Regions from separate parts of the Rhizobium sp. No.120 genome, predicted to be linked through region 4. Evidence: predicted binding sites of a transcription regulator. Region 4 holds the regulator's gene; each other region holds the start of a gene.
What was found. The regulator LexA, encoded in region 4, represses DNA repair genes until DNA is damaged. The targets are predictions, from matches to a motif close to TGTTCNNNNTGTGTTCNG.
Positions count from the first base shown of each region.

Region 1 (3,855 bases), on a different contig from region 4:
CAAGAAGCGCCCAGGGAGCATGCTCGCGCGAGGAGCCGCAGCCGAAATTGTCGCCGGCGACGAGAATCTTGGCATTCTGATAGGCCGGCTTGTTCAGCACGAAATCTTCATTCGGCGTGCCGTCTTCATTGTAGCGAGCTTCAGCGAAGAGCCCCTTGCCGAGACCCGTGCGCTTAATGGTCTTCAGATAATCCTTCGGGATGATCATGTCGGTATCGACATTGACGACCGGGAGGGGTGCTGCGACACCGGTCAACTTCACGAACTTGTCCATGGGGTCCTGCCTTCATTCTCGTCTAAGCACGAATTATCCTGCCAATAGAGCAAATCCGGCCCGAAATGAAGGAGAATCTTGGAAATGCTCTAAAACATGGCGCTTTGGGTCGACCTGTCCTTCCGAACCAGGCTCGATCGGACACATCGGCCGGCGGATGGACCACCCTGCCCTGCTTTCAATCCTAGAGGTCGATGATCGTGCCGCGACCGTCGTTCCAGATGCGCATTTCGCGCTGGCCGTTCGTCTTCGCTTTAGCGCGCACCGGTGCCGGCTTCATGCGCAGCGAAAGCGCGCGTGCTGCCATCAGCACGGTGAGAATAGCGCCGACGGCGAGCGTGACCGAAACGGTAAACAGCGCCATGGCTGCAAACACGGTGATACCAGCAAGCGCGATGAACAGGGAACGTATATTCTGCATGGTCGAGACCTCTCTACACCAAGCAATGTGGTCGTCATCTCTGTCATCTGCAAGAGGAGCATGGCTTTTTGTTGACTTGCCTACCAATTAAAAGCGCGGCAAAACGGCATAATGAGCCAGTCTGCGAGCCAAAACCCCCCTTCCCGTCCCGCCTGGGTGCGCCGCTCGGTCTTGAGCGTTCCCGCCATCAACCGCCGCGCTTTGGACAAGCTTTCGAGCCTCGATTGCGACGCCGTCATCTTCGATCTCGAGGATTCCGTTTCGCCGGAGAAAAAGGCCGAGGCGCGGGAGAATTTGCGGACCTTCTTTGCTGTCGCGCCGCAGCCGAGCAAGGAGCGGATCATCCGCATCAATGCGCTTTCCTCCAAGTTCGGTGCCGATGACCTGGCTCTGGTCGTGGAGCTTGAGCCGGATGCGGTGCTGCTACCGAAGGTGGACGAGCCGCAGGACGTGACCGATGTCAGTGACCGGCTTGCGGAAGCCGATGCAGCGGAAGACTTGCGTATATGGGCCATGATCGAGACGCCACGCGGCATCCTGAATGCGGCCGCGATCGCCGAGGCCGGGCGCACGGCCGGGAGCCGGCTCGATTGTTTTGTCGTCGGTCTCAACGACCTCAGAAAGGAAACGGGTGTCCTGCCGCAGCCCGGTCGCCCCTATCTCGTGCCCTGGCTTATGCAGGTGATATTGGCCGTCAGCGCTTACGGCCTCGAGGCGATCGACAGCGTCTTCAACGACTTCAGAAATGCCGAAGAATTCGAGACAGAATGCGGCCAGGGGGTCGCCATGGGCTTTGCCGGCAAGATGCTGATCCATCCGAGCCAGATCGAAGCAGCCAATCGGTATTTCGGTCCGGCTGAGGCCGCCCTCGCCGAAGCCGAAGCCATTATCGCCGCCTTCGCCGCACCGGATGCCGCAACTCTCAATGTCGTGAACATTGGCGGGCGGATGGTGGAGCGGCTGCACCTTGTCCAGGCGGAGAGACTCGTCCATAAAGCTCGCCTGATTGCGCAGCGCTCCTCGGGCGCCGCCGCAACGCCCCGCGGCGATGTCTGATTGCCAAATACAAGAAAGATGCCTTGATGAAACTCTACCGCTTCCTCACCGGTCCCGACGACGCATCCTTCTGCCACAAGGTAAGCGCGGCGCTGAACAAGGGCTGGGAGCTATACGGCTCGCCTACCTATGGTTTCAATTCTGCAAGCGGGCGGATGGAATGCGGCCAAGCCGTCGTCAAGGACGTGGCTGGCAAGGATTACGATCCGGATATGAAGCTTTCGGAGCAGTAAGCCATAACTGAAGTTCTTCTCCCGGCCGTCTTGCGGTCGGGAGGGATCAGCGATCCGTCGCTTCTTCGGCGCTTGCCTCGATGCGCTCCATGTCCTCGTCGCTCAGGCCGAAATGGTGGCCGATCTCGTGGATCAGGACATGGGTTATGATGTCGCCCAGGGTTTCGTCGTTCTCCGCCCAATAGTCGATGATTGGCCGGCGATAGAGTCGAATCTTGTTCGGCATGTCGCCAGTCTGGGCGGTAAAACGCTCCGAGATGCCGCGGCCTTCGAAGAGGCCGAGCAGGTCGAAGGGGGTTTCCAGCGCCATATCCTCGAACACTTCGTCATCCGGGAAATCCTCGATGAGAATGACGAGGTTGCCGGTGAGCGAGCGGAATTCCTCCGGCAGGTGGCTATAGGCCTCCATTGCCAGGGATTCGAATGTGCTGATGGAGGGAGAGTGGCGATCCCGCCAATCTTCGCTCTGGTCGACGCGAGCCATGAATATTCCTTCCTTGGCTGGTCATATAGAGACTTTGCGCTGCTTTTACGAGAGTAGATTGAGGCAGAGGAATATTTTCTCATTAAATGGTGTTGACTCTTTCTTCAAGCTCTGGAATCCATAAGAACATAACAGGAACATTATCGATCTGGAGTGAACGTCATGGCCGAGGCTGCCGTGGCGCGGGAAACGCTTTTTGCCCTGCGTGAAACTATTGCCCGACTGGAAGGCAGGCCGATCCCGGCACTGGCAGCCGCGGCGCATGAGACGTTGGCAGACAAGCCAGTGAGGGAGGCGGCGGGGATTGCGAAACCCCTGCCCGCTCCGTCTATGCTTGAACAGACGCTCCTTCCGGTCGGCGTCGACGAGCTCGATGCGGCGCTGCAAGGCGGCCTGCCACTCGATGCGCTGACGGAAATCCGCTCGCTCGGCTTGCGCGATGCTGCGGCGGCGAGCGGTTTTGCCCTTGCGCTTGCGGCGCGGCTGCATGCGCAAGCATCGGATATGGCCACGGCCAAGTCTCCCGTCCTATGGATCGGCGATACGGTCGCCACGATGGAGGCGGGCCTGCCCTACGCTATCGGCATCCGGGATTTTGGCTTGGAACCCGAGGCTTTTCTACAGGCGTCACCGCGCAAGCTGGATGATGCGCTCTGGGTGGCGGAGGCAGCCCTTGGCAGTGCTGCCTTTGCCGCGGTCATTCTGGAAGTACGCGGCAATCCCGCCCGTTTCGGTCTGACCGAGAGCCGGCGGCTGGCGCTGAGGGCCAAGGCGGCGGGACGGCCCTTGTTTCTGTTGCGACAGGGAGGCGAGGAGGAAGCAAGCAGCGCGCTCTTCCGCTTTTCCGTCGAACCCGCGCCTGCGCAGGCGCGGCCCCTGCCGGACGGATCGGTGCTTGGCGGCAGCATCGGTCATCCGGCCTTTCGTCTCACCTTGGAAAAGAGCCGAAACCCGGCGCCCCTTTCCATAACCCTGGAGTGGAATGCCCATGACCGCCGCTTTGCCCCTGTCTCCGATGTTCAGCACCCTGCCTTTCCCGGCGAACACGCAGCGCATTCTGGCGCTGACCTTTCCGCATCTGCCGACCGACCGCATCGCGCGCAAGCGCTGGGGTCTATCCTGGCGTTCGACAGGCAGGCTTGAAGCGCCGCCGCTCGCCTGTGCCGGCAAGCTCAACAATGCGATGCGACTGAGCGCGCTCAACGAACGCGCAGAGATGATCGGCCTGAAACAGGGGCAGGGCGTGGCCGAGGCAAAGGCGATCTGTCCCGATCTCGATGTCGTCGAGGAGGATCCGGCAGCGGATCGCAAGCTCCTGGAAGCGATTGCTGACTGGTGCGACCGCTATACGCCACTGGTGGCGATCGACGGCAAGGATGGCCTTTTC
Region 1 covers NZ_BAAJNQ010000011.1:79,518-83,372, reverse strand. The annotation lists gene leuD (3-isopropylmalate dehydratase small subunit) at 1-274, opposite strand, end outside; gene ACYJRZ_RS24585 (hypothetical protein) at 459-695, opposite strand; gene ACYJRZ_RS24580 (HpcH/HpaI aldolase/citrate lyase family protein) at 807-1,751, shown strand; gene ACYJRZ_RS24575 (DUF1737 domain-containing protein) at 1,778-1,984, shown strand; gene ACYJRZ_RS24570 (metallopeptidase family protein) at 2,031-2,468, opposite strand; gene ACYJRZ_RS24565 (ImuA family protein) at 2,631-3,611, shown strand; gene ACYJRZ_RS24560 (Y-family DNA polymerase) at 3,652-3,855, shown strand, end outside.
Region 1: the regulator LexA is predicted to act here: its motif matches at 2,591-2,608, upstream of ACYJRZ_RS24565 (ImuA family protein).

Region 2 (3,855 bases), on a different contig from region 4:
ACGGCGACGATCGGCGAATATTGCGTGAGCGCCCAGAACGAGATCCGTTCCAGAGCGACCGCATCTGCAGATGGATCGGCGTCGACCATCAACAGTCCACCGAATAGAGCCTGCGCTTCGGCTGCTTTCATGCCGACACGAACGCCGACCTTCTTCGCCGCAGCGTCGACGGCGGATACCCAGCGCTTGGAGCCGTTCCTGGCAATGACGACGACTGGCTGTTCAGTCGGAATAGCGGGATCTGCCCGCCTGATCCTGTCGGTCGGAAGGTCCGGTAGAAATATCGATACGACCCGAGGCATCACACGCTCCAACGACAAACTCGGCGCATTCGCCTGCTTTCACTCTCATCAATTCCAGAAACCACCTCGCGCGGCCGACACCTGGAACCGGCAGGTCTTCCGAAGGCAGCACGCTGACCCGCCAGCGTGTCGTCGAGGCAGTTGGCTGCCCGAAATCACTGGCTTCGGCCTGTCTGCGCCAACGCCTGACGACGAGGCACATCGTGCCGGTCTTTTCTGCCGCCAACTGTAGGCGACGGGAGGCAACCATCGACAGTCTCACGATCTCGCCAACGACAACTCCAATGCCGCCAAAGGCCAGGGCTTCTTCCATCGACGCCAGGATATCTTCCTCCTTGTCGGCCTCTACGAAGACGACCCGATCAGGATGAAGGCCCGCCTGCGCCAATGCCGGAAAGAACAGGTCCGGCCGCGTCAGGCACCAGACGATCTTTCCATTCGTCCGTGCCGCAACCCCGGCAACAAACAGGGCGACAGCCGCACCGTCGACGACACCCGCCCCACCCCCGGCAAACTCGTGCAACGCGCCATAGGCAAGGCCCCCGCCTGGAAGAACGGCGTCGATCTCAGGAACTCCAAACGGCAAATAGTCTGCTTTACGCCCGGCATTCCGCTCCAGTGCAGCGATGCGGGTACGAAGATCCGATATGACGTGCTCACGCGCAGCCGTCATTATTCACTGAATCCTTTCGGTTCGTGGATGGAAAACACGACCTGATGTCGTCATAAATGATTTATGTTCACGTTCTGTTCCAAAGCATGCCGAGTGTCAAGATGGAGCAAAACAGGAATTTATTCCCCTAGTTTCAGTGGATTTGAAATTACCTCAGTGAATCAAATCGGTAGTCTGCGGATACCGCCAAGCATTGGTGCAGAATATTTTTGGCCTTTACGCCCTTACACGGATCACGGCGATAGTTTTTTGTTCGGGAGCGTGCCCTTAACTGCGTTGTGCGATGGCTGGACCTGCGCCCGGTCTAGTTGTATCAAGAAGATCTAGCGGGCGGGATATCCGAAGAATGGTTTTGGCGTCGCGGTCCAAACAGAAGCGGGAGGAAAAGCCAGACATGTCACGTTTATCAATGGGGTCGCTCTCAATCGTTGCTCGGCAGCTGCCGCAACTATTCGCAATCATACTTGTATTGATCCTCGGATCTTCTTACGCCAAAGCAGGAGCCATTGGCGGCGATAATCGGCACCCAATCGATGAGTATGCCAAATTACACAGCATGTCGCCGGATGAGGCCCGCAAGAAGTTCGGTGCGTCGGGCCGGATCATGTGCCCCTTTGGCGAGGCTAGCGCCTTCCTTATTTTCAAGTCCAATATTGTCGTCACCGCAAGACATGTTCTTTTTCCCGAAGCGAGCATGGGCGGCTACGCTGGTCGGATGTCGATTACGCGTTGTGGCTTTGAGGTGAGCGACGGCAAAGGGTCGAAATGGCACAAGGTTGATGTTCGATCTTTCCTCTATCCCGATGCCGTGCAACGTTCGCTGACGGACCGCTTTGATTGGGTCGTGATGCGACTATCCGAACCAGTAACCGAGTTCGAGCCGTATCATATGCCTTCAAAGCCTGTTTCTGCGGGCGAAAAGATCACAATGGCCACTATTCGCCAGGACAACTTTCTTCCCGACGATTGGAACGAGCGAATTCTCACTGATTGTAGGATACGTGCAATCGACAATATTGATGGCGTCGCCGCCAGTGGCATTCGCACAGATTGTTCCTCCGGCCATGGTGCGTCGGGTGGCGCGTTGCTCCGCCAAGGACCTCAAGGTCTGGAAGCAGTTGGCGTCATGAGTTCGATGAGTGCGTCTTGCACGAAGTTCAACCGAAAGCGCTGCTATACCTTTGCCGTCGGCTTCGAACCGGAACTTGTCGCAGCCGTGCACAAACTTGCAGGAGAATGAGTGTTGGTTGCTACGATGGGGAACGAAGCGTCCCTTCAGCAGAACGCGCTGTGATCGAGGTGGCAAGATACGCTAATAACGGTCGGTGAACGTTACCCGTCAAAGCGCTCCCGTAAGAATTCTCTACCACGTGTTAGTGCGCTGGCAACGGATTCTCCGTTCCATGGGAACTCCAGCAGTCTTTGTTGCGAGCCTTTGGTGAAGCTCATGATGATAAATCCGGGCTTGATCCGTGTGGAACTCCAATCAAATCCGTATCCGTCATCCATAACCTTGCCAGAGAACATCACGTTAAGGTGGCGCTCTACAGTCCTACCCGGTGACTCCCAACTGTGATCCTGGATCAGAATACCGATCTGATGGTCATAATATTCCACGCCGAAAACGACAGTCATTCGGTCGCGACCTGACCATTCCACGGACGTGGCCGTCCTCCTTACGTCGACGATGAGATCATCGCATCCCATACAGCCACAATTGCAGATGCCTATGATAAGGCGACCTTCATGTCCTTCGGTAAGCTGGCGAACAAGGTCGGGGGGATCGAGACCCAAATGGTCGTTTCCGATCCAGTCTAAGCCATCAACGATTAACCTCACTTCGTGCGTATTGTGTTCGTCATGGGAGAGGATTTGATACGAAAAGGTGCTCATGTAATCTGAAGGTACAGAAAAGGTTCCATGCCCGCAATGGACCGGCTACAGCAGCACGGCGTCCTCAGGCCCCGATGCCTTCTTCTTTACCCAAAGATCGCTTGTCTGCTCCATCTGCATCAATTCAGGCGGATAGACGCGTTGCTGGAGGGCAAGTAGGTCGTCGAGGCTACCTTTCATCCACCGTTCGTAATCGTCCCGATGTAAGATTACAGGCATCCGGTCGTGAACTGGCGACACTGCCGCGTTCGCCGCCGTCATGGCTCCGGAATATACCGGCCCCCATTCATCAGAGATACGCCAAAGCCCACCCCACGCGAAGATCGGTTCATTGGAAAGGCTGAACCAGGTCCTGGTCTTCTTTCCCTTCGGTCCTTCCGGCTCTGCGAAATGCGTGACAGGTATCAGGCAACGCCATTGGGGTTTACGAGCAACACCGACCCACATCGGTTTCGTCAGTTCCGCGATGTTGTTCACCGGGATCGGTTTCGCTTCAGGCTTCATCGTTTTGAGACGCAAGGGAAAGCCCCACGTCATCGACCGCATTTCCCGAACACCGTCTTGCTCAACGACAGCAACACCAGGTGTGCCGGGATATACTTCCTCCGGAGCATTCGATTTGACCGGGTTGGCTACACCAAAATAGCGGGCGACTTCTTCAGCTGACTTCCGAACAGTATACAGATTGCACATGCTGCAGCGTTCCTTTCGATCAAATCAGGATCGTTTCCGGCCGTCGGCGAAATTTCAATTGAGGCGTATTGCGTCGCTCGGATACGGTCTATGGCTTTGACAATACGACATTTAAACCAAAGCGCGAGATTTCTCTCCCAAACAGTTTATGGTACTGAAGGAACCCTGTATCTCCAGTACCTCTTCCTCACGCCCCAAACGAGCGCATTCAATGTCAAGCAAGTTCCTAAGCCGAGGTGCGATAATCGATACGATCAAAAGCGCCGAACGCATGAACGCATTGCAAAAGCGAAG
Region 2 covers NZ_BAAJNQ010000006.1:279,579-283,433, forward strand. The annotation lists gene ACYJRZ_RS19395 (Y-family DNA polymerase) at 1-302, opposite strand, end outside; gene ACYJRZ_RS19400 (ImuA family protein) at 223-975, opposite strand; gene ACYJRZ_RS19405 (trypsin-like serine peptidase) at 1,370-2,215, shown strand; gene ACYJRZ_RS19410 (hypothetical protein) at 2,308-2,868, opposite strand; gene ACYJRZ_RS19415 (SOS response-associated peptidase) at 2,914-3,561, opposite strand.
Region 2: the regulator LexA is predicted to act here: its motif matches at 1,040-1,057, upstream of ACYJRZ_RS19400 (ImuA family protein).

Region 3 (3,855 bases), on a different contig from region 4:
ATCGTAACCCAGGAATTCAGTGGCGCCGTTCTTTTCCTTGAGCTCGAACCAGATGGTCTCGGTCGCCTTGTCGCCGGAGCCTGCCCAATGCGAACGCGCTTCAGCCTTCTGCCGCTCCATCGCATCGGTAAAGCTGGAAATGTCGACGCCGATGCCGCGGGCGCGCAGCGCATCCTGCGTCAGGTCGAGCGGGAAACCATAGGTGTCGTAGAGCTTGAAGGCGGTCTCGCCGTCCAGGCTGTCGCCCTTATGCAGGTCTGAAGTTGCATCGTTGAGCAGCGACAGGCCACGTTCCAGCGTCTTGCGGAAACGGGTCTCTTCGAGCTTCAGCGTCTCGGAGGTAAGCGCCTCGGCGCGCACCAACTCGGGATAGGCGCGGCCCATCTGCTGGATTAGCGCCGGCAGCAGCTTCCACATCAGCGGTTCCTTGGCACCGAGCAACTGCGCGTGGCGCATGGCGCGGCGCATGATGCGGCGAAGCACGTAGCCGCGGCCTTCGTTCGACGGCAGCACGCCATCGGCGATCAGGAAGGCAGACGAACGCAGATGGTCGGCGATGACGCGATGGCTGGCACGATGCTCGCCCTCGGCCTTGACGCCCGTTGCCTCTTCCGAAGCTTCAATCAACGCGCGGAACAGATCGATGTCATAATTGTCATGCTTGCCCTGCAGCACGGCAGCAACGCGCTCGAGGCCCATGCCGGTATCGATCGACGGACGCGGCAGGTCGACGCGCTGCTCCTTGGTGATCTGCTCGAACTGCATGAAGACGAGATTCCAAATCTCGATGAAGCGGTCGCCATCTTCTTCCGGCGATCCGGGAGGGCCGCCCCAGATGTGATCGCCATGATCGTAGAAGATTTCCGAACAGGGGCCGCAGGGACCGGTATCGCCCATCGCCCAGAAATTGTCGCTGGTGGCGATGCGGATGATCCGGTCGTCGGAAAGGCCGGCAATCTTCTTCCACAGGTTAAAGGCGTCGTCGTCAGTGTGGTAGACCGTGACCAGCAGGCGCTTGGCATCGAGGCCGAATTCCTTGGTGATCAGGTTCCAGGCAAGCTCGATGGCGCGCTCCTTGAAATAGTCGCCAAAGGAGAAATTGCCGAGCATCTCGAAGAAGGTGTGGTGGCGTGCGGTATAGCCGACATTGTCGAGGTCGTTGTGCTTGCCGCCGGCGCGAACGCATTTCTGCGCCGTCGAAGCCGTCGTATAGGGGCGCTGCTCCAGGCCGGTAAAGACGTTCTTGAACTGCACCATGCCGGCATTGGTGAACATCAATGTCGGATCGTTGCGCGGCACCAGCGGGCTCGACGGCACGATCTCGTGGCCGTTTTTCTTAAAATAGTCGAGGAAGGTCGACCGGATTTCATTCACACCGCTCATAGGGGGCCCTTCAGTACTGCCGTCAACAACTTGCGTCAAAGTCAGAGGCTTTTATCGTTCGCTCCGGGCGCTGTCCAGCCGCACGAACAAAACCGGCCGCACATCCCTTGGACAATGCGGCCGGTTCCAATTTAAAGTCTCAGTCTCAGACCGGGAACTGCTCCCGAAGATCCTTATTCTCCGGAGGCGTCGCCATCATCGGCATCGGGACCGCCATTCTGCAGGAAGCGGTCGGCGATGAGACCGGCATTCTGGCGCAGCGACAACTCGATTTCGCGGGCGAGATCCGGATTGTCGCGCAAGAAGATTTTCGCATTCTCGCGGCCCTGTCCGAGGCGTTGGCTATTATAAGAGAACCAGGCACCGGACTTTTCGACAATACCGGCCTTGACGCCGAGATCGACAAGTTCGCCGGTCTTGGAAACACCTTCACCATACATAATGTCGAACTCGACCTGCTTGAAGGGAGGCGCCATCTTGTTCTTGACGACCTTGACGCGGGTCTGGTTGCCGATCACCTCTTCGCGCTCCTTGACGGCGCCGATACGGCGGATGTCGAGGCGAACCGAGGCATAGAACTTCAGCGCGTTACCGCCCGTCGTCGTTTCCGGCGAACCGAACATGACGCCGATCTTCATACGGATCTGGTTGATGAAGATCACCATGCAGTTGGACTTCGAGATCGAAGCCGTAAGCTTGCGCAGCGCCTGGCTCATCAGACGAGCCTGCAGACCCGGCAGGCTGTCGCCCATCTCGCCTTCGATTTCGGCGCGCGGCGTCAGAGCCGCAACGGAGTCGACGACCAGAACGTCGATCGCGCCGGAGCGCACCAGCGTGTCGGTGATTTCAAGCGCCTGCTCGCCCGTATCGGGCTGCGAGATCAGCAGGTTCTGCAGGTCGACGCCGAGCTTGCGGGCGTAGACCGGATCGAGCGCATGTTCTGCGTCCACGAAGGCGCAAATGCCGCCCTTCTTCTGCGCTTCTGCAATGGTCTGCAGCGCCAGTGTCGTCTTACCCGAGCTTTCCGGCCCGTAGATTTCGATGATGCGCCCCTTCGGCAAGCCGCCAATGCCGAGAGCGATATCGAGGCTCAGAGAGCCGGTGGAAACCGTTTCGATTTCGACCACGTTCTCGTTAGAACCGAGCTTCATGATCGAGCCCTTGCCGAACGACCGCTCAATTTGAGAGAGTGCCGCTTCAAGTGCCTTGCTTTTATCCACCGATTTGTCCTCTACAAGCCGCAAAGAATTCTGAGACATCCGATCCACCTTTAGGTTATTGAAGCCGCTCTAGCAATGTCGCCGCCGATGAGAATTCTGTACTCTATTTGTTCTCTTATCGCAAGAGCACAACAAGCAATTGAAAGAAAAAGGTAAAATGAATTTCGTTCTATTTTTGTTTTCTTCTTTCTTCCCAGGCACTTACATGCCAGGAACGGTGAATTGCGAGGTGTTTGCGGCTCGCTCGATTCGCCTTTTCGACTGCTGAGGATAACCCTATGGCGAAAAAGATTCTCGTTCTCGGCGGCGCCCATATCGACCGACGTGGCCGCATCTTCGGCGAGACGGCGCCTGGCGCCAGCAACCCCGGCGCATGGTACGAAGAGCCCGGCGGCGGCGGCTTCAATGCAGCCCGAAATCTCGCCCGCCTAGGCTTCGACGTGAAGCTGATCTCGCCGCGCGGCGGTGATCCCTCCGGCGAAATGGTGGCGGAAGCCGCAAGCCATGCCGGCATCGAAGACAAGCCCTTCGTCTTCCTCGATCGCAAGACGCCGAGCTATACGGCAATCCTCGAGAATGACGGCAATCTCGTCATCGCGCTTGCCGACATGGAGCTCTACAAGCTCTTCGTGCCAAGACGCCTGGCGATTCGCGCCGTTCGGGACACCTTCGAAGAAACCGACCTCATTCTCTGCGATGCCAATCTGCCAGCCGAAACCCTGGCGGCAATTGCGGCAAGGGCCGTCTTTTGCGGCAAGCCCGTTGCCGCTATCGCCATCTCGCCGGCCAAAGTCGTGCGGCTGAAACCAAGCCTTGCCGGCATCGACCATCTGTTCCTCAATGAGGCCGAAGCCGCGGCGCTGACCGAAATCCGTCCGGAGGATCCGCGCGAATGGATAAATGCTTTGCGTGCGCTCGGCCTGCGCAATGGTGTGATCACTCGCGGGAAACGCCCCCTGATCGCCTTCTCGCATGATGCCATCGTCAGCCTGCAGCCGCCTGTCGTCGAAGATGTGGCCGATGTCACCGGCGCGGGAGACTCGCTTGCTTCCGGCGTTCTTTCGGCGCTGCTGGCCGGCCACGATCTCGCGGAAGCCGTCCGTCATGGGGCAGCGGCGGCGGCGATCACCGTCCAGTCCCCTCATGCGACGGCGGAAAATCTCACTCCCGAGCTGCTAAAGGCGGCTTTGGCCCTTGTTCCCGAGGCCGAAATTCTGTCATGAAGCCTGCTCAAGACGCGTATATTGTTTCA
Region 3 covers NZ_BAAJNQ010000001.1:977,279-981,133, reverse strand. The annotation lists gene alaS (alanine--tRNA ligase) at 1-1,383, opposite strand, end outside; gene recA (recombinase RecA) at 1,557-2,642, opposite strand; gene ACYJRZ_RS04855 (carbohydrate kinase family protein) at 2,882-3,826, shown strand.
Region 3: the regulator LexA is predicted to act here: its motif matches at 2,769-2,786, upstream of recA (recombinase RecA).

Region 4 (3,855 bases):
ATGCGACGATGTCACGGAAAGATCGCGCGTCTTGAAAAGGATTGCACGTGCCCTGAGCCCCGGATCGTTAGCAAGAACAGGCAGGTCATAGAACGCCTCCATGCCTTCCGGCGTCAAAATCTCAAGATCGGCGTTAGGTGCCTTGACGGTCAAACCGAAGGAATGCTCCGTTATTTGCGGGCTGCCGACAACGTCTTCGAAGAAGCGGCGATAGGCAGCTGGCCGCGGCGCGGAAAGCGCCACGCGCGCGATGCCGGTCACCCCGTTTTCATGACGCTCAAGCACGCTTCGGTCAGCCGGAAGCGGATTGATGCGCTGACAGCAGAAGGCGAGAAAATCCGGCGCGCGCAGATCCGCGGCAAAAGCAAGACGAAAGCCGGCCGTGGTTTCCGTGCCGTCCTGCATCTTCATGGGACGGGAGAAATCCAGCATTCGTCCCGCAGAAATCGCCGCCGCTTTGAAACGCTCGTCATCCGCCACAGCATCATCCGTACCGAACACCACGGCCGAAAAGCCATCTTCCCCCACCCGGAAGCGATAGGCCTGATCGCGCGCAACAAAAACATTGCCATCCAGGATGCTCCTCCCGCACTCTTCCGCGGATGCCACAGCCAAAGGCTCTAAATAGGTTTTATCGGCAAGATAAACGCAGGCATTCTGTGTGCCAAAGGGATGGCGCGCATCCGGAGCCACTGTAAAACCGAGCTTGCCGAGGCGCTCGCGCGCCAGGGCGATATCGACGGTCGGCAGCACAAGATGATCCAGTGGATGCTGTGACGAATTCATGGTTCCTCCTGTTTGCCTGTGGGAGCAGATTTGCGCCCATCCTTCGCTCAATTCAAGACAGGAACATGGACACTCGACGCACAGGGGCAGGACCGAAGGCAATCTCGCAAACGTGATCGCTGATTCTCAATTCCATCGGGCTTCAACGACGACGCGCAACATCGATCCGCTTCCTGGATACGCCGACCAAGTAATAAGGCATGAGAATGGAAATATCGACATTTCATATATTTTTCAAATCGTTGCAGCATGTATAGCGTCTCGACGTGTTAAGCCGATCCATTCGCAACTCGTGTTTATTTAATTGACCCTGCAAGGCTTTACCGAAATTTAAGCACTTGCGGAACACATATGGAACATATAGTGTCCGTTCTGGATTTGTTTCACGGCTTTTCTTGATTCTGGGGTTCCAAGACGATGTTGACGCGCAAGCAGCAGGAACTGCTTCTCTTCATTCACGAACGCATGAAGGAATCTGGTGTTCCGCCATCCTTCGACGAGATGAAGGATGCACTGGATCTGGCATCCAAATCCGGTATCCATCGTCTGATCACGGCGCTGGAGGAGCGCGGCTTTATCCGCCGGCTGCCGAACCGAGCCAGGGCCCTCGAAGTCATCAAGCTGCCGGAAGCCTATAGTCCAAGTCTGCAGCCTCGCCGCGGTTTTTCGCCGAGCGTCATCGAAGGCAGCCTCGGCAGGCCACAGCCCGCCGCTCCGCCCGCTCAGCCGAAGGTCGCAAATGACGATCATAGCGGTTCGGCTTCCGTGCCCGTGATGGGCCGGATTGCTGCCGGCGTTCCTATCTCGGCCATCCAGAACAATACACACGATATTACCGTTCCCGCCGACATGCTTGGTTCTGGCGAACATTATGCGCTTGAAGTCCGCGGGGATTCGATGATCGATGCGGGTATCTTCGACGGCGATACGGTCATTATCCGCAATTCGACGACAGCCAACCCGGGCGACATCGTCGTGGCGCTCGTCGACGACGAAGAGGCGACACTGAAGCGCTTCCGCCGCAAGGGTGCCTCCATCGCGCTGGAAGCCGCGAACCCAGCCTATGAAACCCGCATCTTCGGGCCGGATCGCGTGAAAGTTCAGGGTAAGCTCGTTGGCCTTATTCGTCGCTATCACTGACCGGTGAGTTGTCGACGACTGGTGGTGCCTTTGCAAGTGGCGCGTCAAATTTGCCGGTGCGCCAATCATAAGTTCGATGTCTGGTCCATGGCCGCTGCGGGTTCTCGAATGCGGCTGATATGATGGGCTTGTCGGCGGTAAGCATCATTTCGATGGAGCCGGTTTTGCGCAATGTCGCACCGGTTATGAGCATCGCTCCGGAGCGGCAGTAGTCCAGCCGCAGCCGGATATGTGTCACGATAATGTTCCCCGTGTCGCAAGCTGCGGGCAGGTAGGCTGCGTTCTCGATGGTGACCAATATCACGCCGTTTTCCAGCATGGCTACGCACCATGCTCCCTTCTGACAGGCAAAGCTTCCCTGCATGGTACGATCTAAGGCTTCCGCCATTGCTGTACCGACCGCCTTCTGCTCTTCGTTACTTAGTCGCTTATGCCGATCCGTCTTGCTGATCTGCGGAAGCCGGTCATCGGTCGCAAGCATCGTTGGCGGTTGATGTTCGGCCGCGACCAGCGCTTTTTGCCATTGCTCGAAGATGAAGGCCTGCGGTCTCTCGCGATTGGTGGAGAGAATATCATCCTGGCGCAAGGCAACGAGAATGCCATCTTCCGAGATCATCAGATCTGGCTTCGGCACGCCGGAGCCGAACGCAGCCACACCGACAGATGACGGCGATAGCAACAGTCCCAGATGGCGAAGCCTGGTCCGCAGCATGCTCATGATCAGGAATCCTGCGATGAAAGTCGGCATCAGCCAGCCGGGCTGGCGGCCGAAGGTGATATCGCCTCCCCAGCCTGCTACGGTTTTCGCGATGATGATCACAAGCTCCAGTCCCTCGCCGGTGACTTTCCAGAACGGTCCATCGATTCCGAAAGGCATCAGCAGCATCGCCATCATGCCGAAGGGCATGACGATGAAAGAGACGACGGGCATGGCCGCAAGGTTGGCGGCAAGTCCATATGTCGCCAGCCGGTGAAAATGTTCGATCGAAAATATCGCTGTCGACACACCGCCGATAAAGGAGGTGGATATCACGCCCCCGAAGAAGCGCGTGATAAATAGCAATGGGCTCAATAAGCGGATGCGCGAAACAACGTTCTCGCGATGGCGACGTCGTTTCCACAGCGAATAGCCCGAAACCAGCGCAAGCGTCGCGGCATAGGACATCTGGAAGCTCGGACCGAGCACTTGCGACGGAGACAAGACGAGGATGACGATGGCTGAGAGCGCCACATTGCGCAAGCTGATTGACGGTCTATCGAAAAGCACGGCCACCAACATGATCGCCATCATGATGAAGGCGCGTTCGGCGGAAACGCCGAAACCGGAAATAAGGTAATAGGCCGTTACCGTCAGAAGTGCGCCGAAAGCCGCAAATTTCTTTGTTGGCCAAGCCTGAGCGACACCGGGGAAAAAGCTGAACAAATAACGTAGACCGACATAGAAAATGCCGGCCGACAGCGCCATGTTGAGGCCGGAAATTGCAATGATGTGGGTCAGGCCCGCGACTCGCAAGGCCTCAGTCGTATCCTTTGAGATCGCACGTCTCTCATCGGTGACAAGCGCTGCGGCAAAGGCGCCGGTATCTCCCGGCAAGGTTTGCCTGATCCGGTCGCCTATGCTGTTGCGCAAGCCCGCAAGCCAGATATCGGCCGTATCCAATAACGAGCCGGCAGCGTTGTCACCGGATGGTGATAATAATTCCGGCGTTCCGTAGGCAAAGCCATTCGCGCCGATGCCGTTAAAATATGAGCTGAAGGCGAAATCGTTGAGGCCGATCAATGCCGGTCCGGCTGGAGGCGTCAGACGCGCCCTGCCCTGGATCCGATCACCCAAATCGAACGGCTCCGCTTGCTTGCGCACGAAGATCGTGACCCGTTGCGGCACGCGGCGAATAGAAGGCTTTTCCGTTGCCTCGACGCGGACGACAT
Region 4 covers NZ_BAAJNQ010000003.1:98,151-102,005, forward strand. The annotation lists gene ACYJRZ_RS11000 (VOC family protein) at 1-786, opposite strand, end outside; gene lexA (transcriptional repressor LexA) at 1,204-1,926, shown strand; gene ACYJRZ_RS11010 (ComEC/Rec2 family competence protein) at 1,907-3,855, opposite strand, start outside.